2 regions of the Arthrobacter sp. MDT2-34-1 genome follow, and region 2 is predicted to be linked to the other one. Evidence: predicted binding sites of a transcription regulator. Region 2 holds the regulator's gene; the other holds the start of a gene.
What was found. The regulator LexA, encoded in region 2, represses DNA repair genes until DNA is damaged. The targets are predictions, from matches to a motif close to TCGAACANNTGTTCGA.
Positions count from the first base shown of each region.

Region 1: AC5RVV_RS05910 (HNH endonuclease signature motif containing protein) is a predicted target of LexA. The motif match lies at 5,501-5,516, and genes of this name have one in related genera.

Region 1 covers NZ_JBNHGO010000001.1:1,296,704-1,304,880, reverse strand. The annotation lists gene AC5RVV_RS05935 (flagellar FliJ family protein) at 1-204, shown strand, start outside; gene AC5RVV_RS05930 (C40 family peptidase) at 207-1,094, shown strand; gene AC5RVV_RS05925 (flagellar hook-length control protein FliK) at 1,091-2,701, shown strand; gene AC5RVV_RS05920 (flagellar hook assembly protein FlgD) at 2,715-3,296, shown strand; gene AC5RVV_RS05915 (flagellar hook protein FlgE) at 3,387-4,559, shown strand; gene AC5RVV_RS05910 (HNH endonuclease signature motif containing protein) at 5,530-7,338, shown strand; gene AC5RVV_RS05905 (hypothetical protein) at 7,568-8,177, shown strand, end outside.
Region 2 covers NZ_JBNHGO010000004.1:28,604-36,780, forward strand. The annotation lists gene priA (bifunctional 1-(5-phosphoribosyl)-5-((5-phosphoribosylamino)methylideneamino)imidazole-4-carboxamide isomerase/phosphoribosylanthranilate isomerase PriA) at 1-253, opposite strand, end outside; gene AC5RVV_RS15990 (hypothetical protein) at 302-463, opposite strand; gene hisH (imidazole glycerol phosphate synthase subunit HisH) at 466-1,107, opposite strand; gene hisB (imidazoleglycerol-phosphate dehydratase HisB) at 1,104-1,721, opposite strand; gene AC5RVV_RS16005 (histidinol-phosphate transaminase) at 1,776-2,885, opposite strand; gene AC5RVV_RS16010 (LysM peptidoglycan-binding domain-containing protein) at 2,958-3,311, opposite strand; gene lexA (transcriptional repressor LexA) at 3,608-4,357, shown strand; gene AC5RVV_RS16020 (ATP-dependent DNA helicase) at 4,469-6,508, opposite strand; gene hflX (GTPase HflX) at 6,501-8,042, opposite strand.

The DNA.
Region 1 (8,177 bases), on a different contig from region 2:
GCCGACCTGGAAAACCTGGACCTGGCCCGGCGGAACGAGGCGCAGCAGGCCCAGCAGGAGTTCCTCGCCGTGCGCAAGCAGTCCGTGGGCCTGGAGAAGCTCGAGACGCGACACCTCGCGGCCGAGGCGTTCGAAGAGCTGCGGCGCGAACAGCTGGTGCTGGACGAACTGTCCACCGGCGCCCGGGGCGGCGACGGACGATGAGCATGACCGACACCCTCGGGCGGATCCAGCAGATCCAGTCCACACTGACCCAGCTCGCCCAGCCCGCCCCCGCCGCGGAAGCCGCGGCCAGGGCCACCGCGGCCGGCAGCACCGGCGGCGCCACGGCAAGCGCGTTTGCCGACGCGCTGACGGCAGCAGCCCAGGCCCCCGCAGGCGCCGCTTCCGGGCCCGGCGCCGCGAACGGGACCGGTGCCGCGACCGGGACCGCCGCCGAGCTGATTAAGGCCACGGAGAAGTACGTGGGCCTGCCCTACGTCTGGGGCGGCAACGACGCGTCCGTCGGCCTCGACTGCTCGTCCTTCGTGCAGCATGCTTTCCGCGACATTGGCATCGACCTGCCGCGCGTCACCTGGGACCAGATGAAGGAAGGCACGCCGGTGGCTTCCATGGCCGACGCCAAGCCCGGCGACCTGCTCTTCAGTTTTGACGGCGGCCACGTGTCCATCTACCTGGGCAACGGCAAGGCCATCGACGCCCCGCAACCCGGCGACACGATTAAGGTCCGGGACGCCTGGGAGAACGACTCCAACCTCACCACCATCCGCCGCATCCTGCCCGAGGAGTCCTCGGTCCAGGCAGCAGGCGCCGGTTCCGGCGTGGCTGCCGGCGCCGCCGGATTGAGCGCGGACCAGCAGAGCGCGCTGACCGAACTGATCGGCGCAGCCCAGCTCTCTACGTCCACTGGGCTGAGCTCCATGCTCACCGGGCAGAACGGCACGGCCGGCGCGATCACCGCCATGCTCTCCGGCCAGACCGGAAACACTGGACTGGCCTCGATCAACGGCGGTCAGGGCTCCGGCGGCGCCGGACAGCTGACCGACCTGCTGGCCGCCGCGCAGGCGGCCATGGCGAGGGGACGAACCGCATGAGCCTGCCCGTGAACTCCCTGCCCGTCGCCCCGGCGTCCTCCGCCCGTGCCGGCGCGCCGGCTGCCGCGCGCTCCTCGTCTCCCGGCTTCGACGCCGCCATGCAGGATGCGCTGAGGCACGGTTCCGCTGCTTCCGCCAAGCGTTCCAAGCACGACGGCGGTGCCTCCGCCGGGGGCGGTGCCGAGGCTGCCGCCGGTGCCGCGGGTGCCGCCGAGTCCGGAACTGCCCGGGCCGAAGCCGGTCGCGGTGCTGCATCGCAGCCAGGCGCCGGCACCACCGGTTCTGTCACAGGTCCGGCCCGCAGTACCGCAGCCACTGATCCAGTGCCCTGGCCGCTCCTTGCCGGGCAAGGCCTCACCGCCGGCGAAACGACGATCGCGGTCACGCAGGTCAGCGAAGAGGGTGGCGACGCGGCTCAGCCCGCGGTGCCAGCCGATGCTGCCGCTGGACGTGAGCAGTCGGCCGGCGGGGGCGCTTCCAATGGCCTCGGTGTAGCGGGTGCAGCCGGTGCATTTATCGGTACCGGTCGCTGGCCTGTCTCTGCCCACGGCACCGCAGGCGGCGCCGGAGCATCCGTTGTCGCCAGCCCGGTTAGCCACGCTGCTTCCCACGCCGCAGCAGCAGCAACCCTGGCTGGTGCCCCGTCCGCCGCTGGCCATGTTGACGGCGAGGGCGTCGCCGGGCAAGGCGCAGGAAGTCCGGCTGTCACCTTGGCACGTGCTGCCGCAACAGACACCGGTGCACCCGGGCCGGCCGCTGGAGCAGCGACAGCCGCCGCGACAACCCCCGCGGCCGGAACCGGCGTGGAGCCGGTGGCCGGGACAGGCGACGCAGCCCGGAGCCAGCCCGCCGACCCTGTCGCGCAACCGGCTCCCACCCAGCCCGCAGCCCAGGCGACCATTCCTACGCAGCAGACCACCGGCGTCGTGCTTCCCGGACAACCCGCCCCGGGCACTCCGGCTCACGGCGGAGCCGCGACTGGTGTGGCCGCAACGGCAGCGACCGCCACAGCCGCGGCCGCAGCTGTGCGCGGCGAGAGCGAACAGCTGCAGCCGGGCCTCCAGGTGCCGGTCGCCGCGCAGCCGGTCCCGGTGTCCCAGCCGGCGGCTGCCGCTCCCGCCACGGCGCCCGCTCCCGTCCCGCCGCACCAGCAGCTGCCGTTCACCGCGCAGGTGGCCCGCCCGCTCTTCACCCTCGCGCAGGCCAAGCCCGGCGAGCACGTGATGACCATCAGCGTCACCCCTGACAACCTGGGCCCGGTTACCGTCCGAGCCCACGTGACGGGGGAGGGCGTCCGCGTGGAGCTCTTCGCGCCGAATGACGCGGGCCGCGACGCCTTGCGCGCCGTCATGGCCGACCTGAAGCGCGATCTTGCGGCCACCGGCCTGAACGCCAACCTTGACCTGTCCAACCAGAACCGCCCGAACGATGCGCGCCCCGGCATGCAGTTCGGCCCCGACGGCCGGCCCTCCGGCGGCCCCCAGGGGCAGGAAGGCCGCCCCGGCGCGGCCACCCGAACCGCCGCCGACCCGGCCCCGGACACCACCGACCCATCCGCCCTGAGACGCCCCTACGGGATATCGACCAGCCTCGACGTGCTGGCCTGAGACAAGGAGAACCATGCCCACCGACTCAGTCGCGCCCGTTGGCACAGTCGCCCCGACGTATACCGCCCCGCCCGTGCGCGCACCGAAGCAGTCCATGGACGGCGAGATGTTCATGCACCTGCTGGTCACCCAGCTGCAGAACCAGGACCCCAGCTCGCCGATGGACACCAACCAGATGATCTCGCAGTCCACGCAGCTGGCCATGATGGAAAGCATCGCGACCATGACCACCACCAGCGAGGAGAACTTCTCCCTGCAGATGCGTGGCGTAGCCGCGTCGCTGGTGGGCCGCGAGGTCAGCTACTACGGCGCGGACGGTTCGCTCGTCACGGGAACCGCCACTTCGGTGTCCTATGCCGGGCCGGTCCCGCAGGTGATCGTTGACGGCCGGGAAATCCCGCTGGATCTGGTCGCCGGGATCACCGCGGCCGGCGCCCCGGGGGAGTCGGGTACTGGTGAAGCCACCAACGACGCCGGCGCCTCCGGCTTGGGTGCCAACGACGCCGGTGCTGCCTCGGGTGCCAGCGGCACCGATGCGCCGGGCACCGACTCCGTGGCCAGCGCCGCCGGTACCACCGGGGGTGCCGCCGCCTGAGATGTTTCCCCCTAAGCCGGCTTATGCCGCCACCAAATTTTCCCAATCACTGAATTACCCGTCCGTTCCACCCTCCGAAAGGCGCTGATCATGCTCCGCTCGCTCTACTCCGGAATCTCCGGACTCCGCTCCCACCAGACCATGCTTGATGTCACCGGCAACAACATCGCCAACGTCAACACCACCGGCTTCAAGGCCTCCTCCGTCCAGTTCCAGGACACCCTGTCCCAGATGACGCAGGGCGCAGGCGGCCCGCAGGCCCAGGCCGGCGGCACCAATCCCGCACAGGTGGGCCTCGGCGTGCAGGTGGCCGGCATCTCCACCAACTTCACCCAGGGCTCCTCGCAGGCCACGGGCAAGGCCACCGACATGATGATCTCCGGCGACGGATTCTTCGTCACCACCAAGGGCGGCGAGCAGCTCTACACCCGCGCCGGCGCCTTCGAACTCGATTCCATGGGGCGCCTCGTCTCCCCGGACGGTGCAATCCTGCAGGGCTGGATGGCAGATGCCGACGGAAACATGCCCGTTGGCGGCCCCATTGGCGCAATCGATCTTTCCCCCGACGCCATTTCCAAGGCCCGTGCCACTTCCGAGGCAGTGCTCGCAGGGAACCTTCCGTCTGACGCGAAGCAAGCAGATGCCCTCGTCCGCGATGTTGAGGTCTTTAAGGCGGACGGCACCAAGGCCAGCCTCTCCCTGACGTTCACTCGGACACCAGACGGCTGGGATGTCTCCAAGACCGGCAGCGGGACTGTCGGTGCATCGCTTGCGCTCAACGGGAACGGCGTCCTGACGCCTAGCGGCCCCATGGCGGTTGACGGCATCAACGTTAATCTGACGAGTCTCAGCGGTTACGCAGGCATGACTACCGTTGGATTCGACAGTCAGAACGGTCGTGCGGCCGGAACCCTTGAATCCTTCACCATGAGCCCGGATGGCACACTCATGGGATCCTTTAGTAACGGGGACCAGGCTGTCGTCGGCCGCGTTGCACTGGCCAACTTCACCAACCCGGCAGGCCTTGAAAAGGCTGGCTCTTCGTCGTACCGCGTCACGGCCAACTCCGGCCAGGTGGAACTTGGAACCGCCGGCACCGGTGGCCTCGGTACACTCTCCGGCGGCTCGCTGGAAATGTCGAACGTTGACCTGTCGCAGGAATTCACCAACCTGATCGTCGCGCAGCGCGGCTTCCAGGCCAACGCCCGCATCATCACCACCTCCGACGAGGTGCTGCAGGAACTGACTAACCTGAAGCGCTAAAATTTCGGAACTTTTACCCTGTTTCCTAGCAGACATAGGAAAATAGCCCCGGTCCGATACGTTCGGACCGAGGCTATCTCCTATTTGTGTGACCTGCATTACACTCGTTCCAATACCGGGGAGGCAGGTTCATGTCTAGTACACGCATCTAATACGGCGGCGGGTGGGACCCGATCGTCGTCGAGCAGGAGCTCGGCGTGCCCCGCTGGACATCCCGCCCGTCCTCTCGCCGGTGCTCACCGTGGGCGGACTGTAGTGGGGGCTGCTGCGGCTCCGCTAGTGGTTGGGGCCGTGGTCTCCGCGGGCACCGAGCATAGGAGCTGCGGACTCTTGTTCAAGTGCAGTCAGCCCAAGCGAATCGAGGCAGGGCATGCGTAAGAGGCAGCATATCGCTGTATATATGTCCATGGCGATCTTTGCACTGTTGGCGGCGCTATTCGCCGCGCTCGTTTTGGATTCGAGTCAAGCAGTTCCTAAAGCAGCTATCCTTCTGTGCGCTGTTGTATTGCTCGCGACTGCAGTTTGGGGATACGTAATGAATGTTCAACGAAGGTGACGCTTCAGACGTGCATCGCCGTTGCCCAAACCCCTACCTCTTCAAGCAAGAGAGATTGCAGACCATTTCTTCGTCACCCCTAAGACCACGTACCGCCCTTACCGGATTCCGCCGCGCTGCCGAAAGCCGCGCCCGGTCCCGGTAACCTTCACACGTGAGCAATCCGACGGTCACAGGGATGACCCACCGGTTGCGGTCCGCCTTCCCGGAGCTGCGAAATGATTACCACCGAAGTGCAGCTGCGCGACGGTTCGCGGGCAGCTGCACGGCCGCCTGCACCGTTCGCAGGCGGCCGCTATTTCTTTGCCGCGAAATCAAACCTCTGTTCACCAGTTGCTTCAGTTGCGTGGCACTACTCCTACACACTGGGCCCTTTTGATGGCTATCGAATGTGTGTACGAATAAAATTGTGGTATGGCTCTTGCACCGTTGGACCGCACCGGGGAGATGGAAGCACCCCTGGGCCAGGCGTGTGTCCTGCTGCAGGATGTCGCCGACCGCTTCCCCGTTGAGTTGTCGTCCCTGTGCACCCGGGACCTGGCCAACACGGTGGCGGCGGTCGAGGGCGTGTCGAAGCTCGTGGAGTTCCTGCAGGCGGTCGGCGCCCACGCGGTGGAGCGGGCGGACATCGCCGCCAACGGGGAACACGCGGCGGCAGGACTCGGAGCCAGCGCCGCCGCCGGCGCAGACGCCGGAGTGGAGCGGGCGGATATCGCCGCCATCGGGGAAAACACCGCGGAGCCCGGTGCCGCCGCGTCGGGCATCGCGGGGGCGGGGGAGTGGGCGGACCCGGCCGCGGCGATCAGCACCGGGAGCGCGACCACCGCGGCCCCGGAGGAGTCCGGGGCGCAGCAGGTGCGGCGCCGCCGCAAGACGGAGTTCGCCAACACGGCGGAGTATCTGCGCTCCCGGCTGGGAATCGGGATTGTCGAGGCGCGGCGCCGGCTACGGGTCGGCAAGGCGATCACCGCGCCGGTCCGGCTGGACGGGGAACCGGGTGCGCCGGCGCTGCCGGTCTTGGCCGAGGCCATGGCCGGCGGGCAGGTCAGCGGCCAGGCCGCGGCCCTGGTGGTCGATTCCCTGGACCGGGCCCGCCACGCCGGTAGCCCGCAGGCGTTGCAGGCGATGGAAGCGTCACTGGTCCGGCAGGCCGCGGACGCCGACGCGGACACCCTGGTGATGGTGGCCAGGACGTGGGAAACGGCGGTCGACCAGGACGGTGCCGAACCGTCCCAGGAGGAACTGCGGGCCCGGCAGGGCATGTTCTACCGCGGCCGGCGCCGCGGGCTGCACCAGTTCGTCATCAACACCACCGACGCCCAGTACGAAGCCCTCGCCACCGTGATGAACAGCGCCGCGAACCCAAGGATCCGCCCCGACGCCATCGAAACCGCCGCCACAGCCCCTGCCGCCACCCACCCTGCCGCCAACAGCCCGTCCGACGCGGGACCGGCCGGTTCTGGGGAGTCCCGCACCGAAGGTGGCGGAACCACGGTCGCCGGCACGGCCAACGGCGGCGGTAACCATGATGGAACTGGAACTGGAACTGGAACTGGAACTGGAACTGGAACTGGAACTGGAACTGGAACTGGAACCGGCACCGGTACCACGGAAGCGGGCAGGGGCGGAGTCGGTGCCGTTGATGCGGGTGGGACGGACGGGGCCGCTGCGGAGGGCAGCGCGGCTGCCGGAGCCGGTCGCCCCGGCAGGGATGATTTCGCCGGCGTGGATCCGGCCGTGGTGGAGGCGATGGATGGCGCCACCCGGGCGCAGAAGCTGCTCGCGGGACTGGTCGGGGCGTGCCGGATCGCGCTGAACACCGGCAGGCTTCCGGACTCGGGCGGGCACCGCACCCAGGTGATCGTCACCACCGGATACGACCAGCTGGCCGGACTGCTCTCCGGCGGCGGTAGCGCGGTCTTCAACGGCCCGGTCTCGGCCACCACGGTCCGCCGGATGGCCTGCGACGCCGAAATCATTCCGGCCGTCCTGGGATCCGAGGGCGAAATCCTGGACCTGGGCCGGTCCCAACGGTTCTTCAACCGCGCCATCCGCCGGGCCCTGGTCGCCCGGGACAAGGGCTGCGCCTTCCCCGGGTGCAGCATGCCCGCGTTCTGGACCGAAGCCCACCACATCATCCCGTGGTGGGCCGGCGGCCGCACCGACGTCAACAACGGGACAACTTGTAAATATGACCCCTTGTGCGCAGTCGCAGCAAGGTAGCCTTCCCGACTTGTGTCACCCGACGCAGTAAGGTCGTGAAGCCCGGATGGCTCGTCAAATGGACCGAGGTTATACGGGGTGCAGGACGGGCGGGCCATGCACCTACAGCGGAAGCGAGGAGGTCGGGGTGTTCGATACGCAGCACGTCCTACTAAACGGTTAACTACAAATAGATGCCTGAGGCACAATAGTGGTCGGAGATCATCGGATTGCGGAAGGCACGGGCTACGTGAGCACATCATCAGCAAGGCGTTCAAAGGGGTCAATTCAATCCTCGCCGTGGCATGGGAGTCCTGACGACCTGGCAAGATTGGTCGCCCTGTTTATCTCCCTCCAGCAAGACGCTCTGGCGAAGGTTGTCACCGAACAAGCCCAAAGCCGCGCCTCTGAAGTGCGGGAATTCGAAGAGCGGATGGAGGAGGCTGCTGAGTTTTTTAAAGAAGACCTTAAACCCCATACGAAGGAATACCTTGGGCACCTGTTGAAGAAAACCAATATTGATTACGTCAAGATCAGTGATCAATTGGCCTTGAAGGCTATGGTTCCCGCAATGACGGTTATGTACAAAGAGTTCAACACGAAGGACACCGGAGAACCTAATGCCGTCCTCGATAGGCTCAATGTCAGGCAAGTTCGCGAAGTGGAGATGGAGTACGGGCGTGTCTTCGACTCAACGGGAGACGGTATCAAAATCTCTATGAATCGGGGCGGCGCGGAAGCTGTCGTGGTCGGCGATGAAATGTTCGTAAATGGTGCAATCAACCGGCTCAAGGAGATTTTCCGCCAACAACGACCGGCAAATTGGTGGATGCGAAGCCCAGGGTTTTTAATTCCTCTTC
Region 2 (8,177 bases):
ACAGCTCCACCTTGATTTTCAGCTCGTCGGCGACGCGGCGCAGCACTTCCGTATTGTTGCCCCGGCCGAACGCCGCATCGAGGTCCACCAAGTGCACCCATTCCGCCCCGTCGTTCTGCCACGCCAGCGCAGCCTCCAGCGGATCCCCGTAGCCGGTCTCGCTGCCGGCTTCGCCTTGGACCAGCCGGACGGCCTGGCCGTCGGCAACGTCGACCGCGGGCAAAAGTTCAAGGATGGAGGTTTGGTTCGTCATGGTTCTTCCGCTTTCTGCGCGCCGTCAGCGGGCGCGGGATGGGTGTGGTTACTCGGCCGGTCCGAGGGTGAGCAAGTAGGCAGCCAGCAGCGACAGGCCGGCCAGGATCCAGAAGACGATCACCAACCACTTGGGCAGCCGCTGCTGCCGGAACGAGATGGCGCCGCCGGCCAGCAGCCCGGCCAGGCCCATCAGGAGGATGCTGCCCATGGCTACCTCAGCGTCTTCAACCAGTTGCGCAGCAGCTCCGCGCCGGCGTCTCCGGACTTTTCCGGATGGAACTGGGTAGCACTCAGCGGACCGTTTTCAACGGCCGCTATGAACGGGGCGCCGTGCGTGGACCAGGTCACCAGCGGCGGCGTCATCGCGGGTTGGGTGACGTCGAAGTTCCAGTGCTGCACACCGTAGGAGTGCACAAAGTAGAAGCGCTCGTCTTCGATCCCGGCAAACAGCCGGCTGCCCTCTGCGGCGTCCACGGTGTTCCACCCCATGTGGGGCACGACCTCCGCCGGCAGCGCTTCCACGGTTCCCGGCCATTCCCCGACGCCCTGCGTGCGGACGCCATGTTCCACGCCTTCTTCGAACATGACCTGCAGGCCAACGCAGATTCCCAGCACGGGCCGGCCGCCGGCCACCCGGCGCCCGATCCAGCGAAGCGCGTCCACGGACTTGAGCCCCTGCATGACCGTGGCGAAGGCGCCGACGCCGGGAACCAGCAGGCCGTCTGCGTCGAGGACGTCGTCGGAGGCATGGCTCAGCGTGACGTCGGCACCCACGTGCTCCAGCGCGCGGACTGCCGAGCGGACGTTCCCGGAACCGTAGTCCAGTACGGTGACCTTGGGCGCAGCCGTCACAGGGCTCCCTTCGTCGAGGGAATGCCCTCGACACGTGGATCGGCTTCGACGGCGGCGCGGAGTGCCCGGGCGAAGGCCTTGAACTGGGCCTCGACGATGTGGTGGGGGTCCCTGCCGCCCAGCACGCGCATGTGCAGGCAGATCTGGGCGTGCAGTGTGATCGATTCGAACACGTGGCGGGTCAGCGATCCGGTGAAATGTCCGCCGATCAAGTGGTACTCCTGGCCTGCCGGTTCTCCCGTGTGCACCAGGTAGGGCCGGCCGGAGATGTCCACGACGGCGTGGGCCAGCGCCTCGTCCAGGGGCACCGTGGCTTCGCCGAAACGGCGGATCCCGGCTTTATTGCCCAGCGCTTCCTTCAGCGCGTCGCCGATGGTGATGGCGACATCTTCGACGGTGTGGTGCGCGTCGATGTGCGTGTCCCCGCTGGCCTTCACCGTCAGGTCGACGAGCGAGTGCTTCGCCAGGGCGGTGAGCATGTGGTCGTAGAACGGCACGGTGGTGCTGATCTCGGAACGGCCGGTGCCGTCGAGGTCCAGTTCAACCAGCACGGACGACTCGCTGGTAATGCGTTCGAGGCGTGCGGTACGTCCAGTGGTGGTTTCCACGGTCATGGGAGTCCTTTGACGAATTGGTCGACCGGCGCGAGCCGGTTCGCTCTTACTAGTTTAGGAGACGGGGCTCGCCACGAGGGCCTTGATGCCGTCGAGGAAGGCTGTGGTCTCGGCCTCAGTGCCGGCGGTTACCCGCAGATGGCCCGGGATCCCGACGTCGCGGATCAGCACGCCGGCTTCCAGCAGTCCCTGCCACACCGAGCGGGGGTCCTCCAACCCGCCGAAAAACACGAAGTTTGAGTCGGACGGCGCCGGGTCGAGTCCCAGCTCGGCCAGCCCGTCGACAATGCGGTCCCGCTGCGCCTTGATGTCTTCGACGTTGGCCAGCAGCGCATCGGCATGGTCCAACGCGGCCAGGGCCGTTGCCTGCGTGACGGCGGACAGGTGGTAGGGCAGGCGGACCAGGCGCAGCGCATCGGTAATCTGCGGTGCGGCGGCGAGGTACCCGACCCTGGCGCCTGCCAGCGCGAAGGCCTTGCTCATGGTGCGGGAAACGATGAGCCGCTCCCGCCCCGGCAACAGCGTCAGCGCGCTCGGCGTTCCGGCGTGGGCGAACTCGGCGTAGGCCTCGTCCACGATCACGATGGCCTTGGAGGCCTCCCCCGCTTCATACGCCGCCTCCACGACCTCAAGACCCAGGGCGGTGCCCGTCGGGTTGTTCGGCGAGCAAAGAACGACCACGTTTGCCCCGGAGTCGGCCACAGCGGCGGCGGCAGCGTCCGGGGACAGCGTGAAGTCTGCCCCCCGCGGGACGGCCAGATAATCCGTGTCCGTCCCGCTGGCCAGCAGCGGGTACATGGAATAGGTGGGCGGGAAGCTCAGCAGGGTGCGGCCGGGGCCGCCGAAGGCCTGGAGGATTTGCTGCAGGACCTCGTTCGATCCGTTGGCGGCCCAGATGTTCTCTGCGGTGAGGCCGTGCCCCAAGTAGCCGGCCAGCGCCGTCCTCAGCTTCGTGAACTCGCGATCCGGATACCGGTTCAGACCCGCGGCAGCCTCGCTGACGGCCGAGACGATGGCCTGACGGACAGCATCGGGCAGGCCATGGGTGTTTTCGTTGACGTTCAGGAGGACGGGAACCTCCAGCTGGGGCGCGCCATACGGCTCCAGGCCCCGGAGATTTTCCCGCAACGGCAGGCGGTTCAGGCGTTCTAGCTGCTCACTCACCGGTCCAGTTTAAGCTTCGGCCCGCCCGGGGCAGGAATCGGGCGGGCCGAAGCAGCTCATATTACGGCTGCCTCAGCGCGCCGACGGGACCAGCAGCTGCTGTCCGGCATGGACGACGTCCCCCTGGAGACCGTTCAGTTGCGCGATCTCGAAAATGACATCGTGGGGGTTGCGGTCCGGGGCGGACTGCACTGCGATGTCCCACAGTGTCTGGCCGCTGACGACCGTGACGGTCGCCGCCGGTCCAGGTCCCAGCCCCCCGGCGGCGGCCATTGCCGGAGCCGTGAAGAAACCGATCAGGGTCAGGGCTGCGGCCGCGGCGAGCATCAGCGGCAGGCCGATCAGCAACAAACGGCCGCGGCGGGTCAGCCGCAGGCCTGTGCTGGTACGAAGGCCGGCGGGCTGCGGTGCGAGCTGGGCGGACATGGTGCCACCTTTCCGATATTCGATCTATTTCGGCTGGTTTCGATCGTCTTGCAACGATATTCGAACGTATCTTCGAATGCGTCTCTTACAGTTTTAGCACTGGTGATCGAACATTGTCGAGACTCAGTCGAACAAATGTTTGAAATTCGCTACCGCCTCGCCTAGCGTTGTAAGCGTCGGGCGGCAGTAAGAGCAGTGCATCAGCCGCCACCGACAAAACAGTTGAGACAACAGTCCATGTGCGGTTCCGCTACGGCGCCGGCGCAGGGACCACTACGGGGAGACCGGGGCCGGACATGTCGGAAGAGACCACCACCACTGCCGGAGCGAAGCGACGCGGCCGGCCCGTCAAAGTGGGGCGCAGCCTGACGCCGCGGCAGAAGAAGATTCTGGAAACCATCCAGCGCTCCGTCATGTCCCACGGATACCCTCCGTCCATGCGCGAGATCGGTGACACGGTCGGTCTGGCAAGCCTGTCCAGCGTCACGCACCAGTTGGCCCAACTGGAGAAGATGGGCTACATCAGGCGGGACCCCAAGCGTCCCCGTGCCATGGAAATCCTGACCCCGCTGACACTCGAGCACGGGGGTGTGGAAATCGTCGGAGTCGATGAACCGCAACAGCTGCGCAGCTCCAGCGGCGTCGCCGTATCCGAGCTGACCACGTCATCCGACACGGCGATGGTGCCGCTGGTGGGAAGGATCGCAGCGGGCGGGCCGATCCTGGCGGACCAGGCGGTCGAGGACGTCATGCCCCTGCCGCGGCAACTGGTGGGACACGGCGAGTTGTTCATGCTCAGGGTCTCGGGCGATTCCATGATCGATGCGGCCATCTGTGACGGCGACTGGGTCGTGGTCCGCCAGCAGCACACGGCCGAGAACGGCGACATCGTGGCGGCGCTGCTCGACGACGAAGCAACGGTCAAGACCTTCCGGCAGCGCGACGGCCATACCTGGCTGTTGCCGCAGAATACCCAGTACGAACCGATTCTGGGCGACCACGCAACCATCATGGGCAAGGTTGTCTCGGTGATGCGGGCCCTCTGACGCGCCCGGTCTCCCCGGTCCGCGCTGCAGCCACCCCGGGATCCCCTGCCCGCACGGGCGGTCCCCGGGCAGGGCCCCGCTCGCTCCGGAACGGGCGTGCCCCCAGCCCGTTCAGGCTGAGGCCGTAGCCAGCCTTTCCAAGACCTGGCGGGCCGTGGCGCCGTCCTTGGTACTCCAGAAGGGCGGCAGGGCGCTGCGGAGGAAACTCCCGTAGCGCGCCGTCGCCAGCCGGGAGTCCAACACGGCCACCACTCCACGGTCGTTTGACGCGCGGATCAGCCTGCCGGCTCCCTGGGCCAGCCGCACGGCCGCATGGGTCGCCGAGACCGTCATGAAACCGTTTCCCCCGGACTGCGCCACGGACCGGGTTCGGGCAGTCGTGAGCGGGTCATCCGGCCGGGGGAACGGAATCCGGTCGATGACCACGAGCCGGCACGCGGAACCGGGAACGTCGACGCCCTGCCAGAGCGTCATGGTGCCGAACAGGCAGGTGTCGGGCTCTTCGGCGAATTGGCGGACCAGCGCGCCCATCGACGATTCGCCCTGGCACAGGATGGTCAGGTCGGTGCGCCCGCGCATCTCGGCCGCGGCTTCTTCTGCCGCACGCCGCGAGGAGAACAGGCCCAGGGCGCCGCCGCGCGAGGCCAGCAGCAGCTCCTCGAGTTCATCGAGCTGTTCCGGGCTGGTGCCCCGGCCCGGCTTCGGCAGATGCGACGCCACGTAGAGCACGCCCTGCCTGGGGTAATCGAAGGGGCTGCCCACGTCCACGCTGGAATAGGCGGGCGCGCCGGCTCCGAGCAGTCCGAGCGACCCGGCGACGGCATCGAAGGTCCCCCCGACCGACAACGTCGCCGATGTCAGCACAACGGTATGGTCGTCGAACAAGCCCTCACGCAGCCGGGACGCCACCGAGAGCGGCGCTATGTTCAACGTTGCCGGCTGGTCGTCATTGGCGGCGTAGTCGCCGGCCTCGCCATAGGTGCTGGGACGGGTCGCCCAGATGACCTCCCGGGAGTCCGGAGCGGACAGCAGCCGTTCGGCCAGTTCCAGCACGGCCGCGAGCCGTGAGCGCGCCATCTGCCGTCCGCCGTCCGCTGCCCCCGCACCCTCGGGCTTCGAGTCGGAGAGCGCCGCGCGGGCCGCTTCCCGTACCTGCGCAAGAACCAGCTCATGCTCCTCGCGGAGGCCGGCCGCCAGCAGGCCGGTGGGCACCGACTGCAGGACGTCCTCCAGCGCATCGGCGGCGGAGTTCAAAGGCTCCACGCTGATCCCCGTGTGTTTGCGTGCCGTCGAGGCGGCGGTACGCACCATGGCGGCGGAGAGTTGCCCCGCGACGGCGCTGGTGACGCGGTCCTGCAGCTCATGGGCCTCGTCGATGACCACCACGTCATAGTCCGGGAGTACCGCGACGCCCTCGAAGGCGTTGATGGCCAGCATGGCATGGTTCGTGATCACGATGTCTGCCTCCGCCGCGCGGCCCCGTGCCAGTTCGCTGAAGCACTCGGCGGCCAGGGGACACTTCTGGGCGCCCAGGCACTCCATGGAGCCGACGGAGACCTGCCGCCAGGCCCGATCGCTGACACCGGGCACCAGTTCATCCCGATCCCCGGTTTCGGTCTCGTGCGCCCACTCGCGCAGGCGCACGACTTCCTTGCCCAGCGCGCCCGAGGCGCCGGAAGCCGACGCTGCGCCGGCCGGAGAAGGATGCGGCACCGCGTCCTCGCCGAGGCTGAACAGTGCCGCCGGCGCGTCCTCGTCCGGAAAGCCGCCCGCGAGCTTGTGCAGGCAGAGGTAATTGTTCCTGCCCTTGAGCAAAGCGACGTCCAGCGGCCTGGGCAGCTCGTCGGCGACGGCCTCCAACAGCCGGGGCAGATCCCGCTTGACGATCTGCGATTGCAGCGCCAATGTTGCGGTGGAGACGATCGCCGGCTTCTCCCCCTCCAGCGCCTGGACCATGAGCGGCACCAAGTAGGCCAGCGACTTGCCGGTGCCTGTGCCCGCCTGCACCAGCAGGTGTTGCCGGCGCTCGAAGGCCTCGGCTACTTTCGCCGCCATCTCGTGCTGCCCGGCACGGTGCTGCCCGCCCATCTCCTGTACGGCGACGTCAAGCAGCCGCAGCGCCTCACCGGCGGGAACCTGGACGTCAGTCATGCCGCAGGAACTGTTCCAGCTCCGATGCCAGGCCCTCGCGCACCATCACGTCGAGCCGCGTGCCGTCCCCGCCATGCTCCATGGAGAGGATCTCGGCGTCTTCGTTGTGCAGGCGGCTAATCACTTCGCCGCGGTCGTAGGGCACCAGCAGCTGCAGCTTCACACTCGGCCGCGGGATCGTCTCGCTGACGAGCCGAAGCAGCTCATCGATGCCCTGCCCGGTCCGCGCCGAGACCACGACGTGCCGCGGTTCACGCTGGCGCAGTCGCTCGACCACGAACGGATCGGCGGCATCGGCCTTGTTCAAGACGACGATTTCCGGAATATGCCGTGCTTCGATTTCGGTCAGCACCTCGCGCACGGCGGCGATCTGGCCCTCCGGGTCGGGATGCGAGACGTCGACGACGTGCAGGATGACGTCGGCGTCGGCAACCTCCTCCAGGGTGGAGCGGAAGGCTTCCACCAGCTGCGTCGGCAACGACCGGACGAACCCTACCGTGTCGGCGAGCGTGTAACCGATACCGTCCGGTGTTTCCGCCCGGCGGACGGTCGGATCCAAGGTGGCGAAGAGCGCGTTCTCGACCAGCACACCCGCATCGGTCAGGCGGTTGAGCAGCGACGACTTGCCGGCATTGGTGTAGCCGGCGATTGCCACCGACGGCACGGCATTGCGGCGGCGGTTGGCGCGCTTGGTTTCCCGTGCGGGCTTCATGCCGGTGATCTCCCGGCGCAGCTTCGCCATCCGGGTACGGATGCGCCGGCGGTCCAGCTCGATCTTCGTCTCACCGGGCCCGCGGGAACCAATGCCGCCGCCGGCCGCCCCCACCCGGCCGCCGGCCTGCCTGGACATGGACTCGCCCCAGCCTCGGAGCCTGGGCAGCAGATACTCAAGCTGGGCCAACTCTACCTGGGCCTTGCCTTCGCGGCTCTTGGCATGCTGCGCGAAAATATCCAGGATGAGCGCGGTGCGGTCAATGACCTTGACCTTCACGATGTCTTCCAAACCGCGGCGCTGCGACGGCGACAGCTCGCCGTCGACAATGACCGTGTCGGCGCCGGTGGACATCACAATGTCGCGCAGTTCCTGGGCCTTGCCGGAGCCCAGGAAAGTCCCCGGATCCGGCTTCAGCCGGCGCTGGACAATACCGTCCAGCACCTCGGAGCCGGCTGTCTCGGCCAGCGCTGCCAGCTCCCGCAAGGAATTGTCGGCGTCGTCGGCCGTGCCTTCGGTCCAGAGACCGGCGAGGACAACGCGCTCCAGGCGCAGCTGCCGGTACTCAACCTCGGTGACGTCCTCAAGCTCGGTGGACAGGCCGGCTACGCGCCGCAGGGCGCGGCGTTCCGCGAGGTCCTGCTGGTCGCCGTCGAATTCGGAATGCTCGGCATCAAGTTCGGAGAGTGCCTGGGCTCTGCCGCCGACGCCCTGTTTGCCTCGCGCCGCGGTGTCGCGGGCCAGGATTCGGTCGATGACCGCCTGGATCTCGTCAGGCGTCATTTCCGGTTCCGGTGTCGGCTGGGGGTGGTTGGTGGTCATGCTCTCCTTCGAAATGTCCGTGGTCTTATCGTAGTCCTCCGGGATGCGGCCGGCAGAGCCCGAAGATGCAGTTTGTGGATGATTCGCCAAAAGTCCTCCTGGCATGGGCCCGGGCGCTGCCGGGCGGGAAAGGCG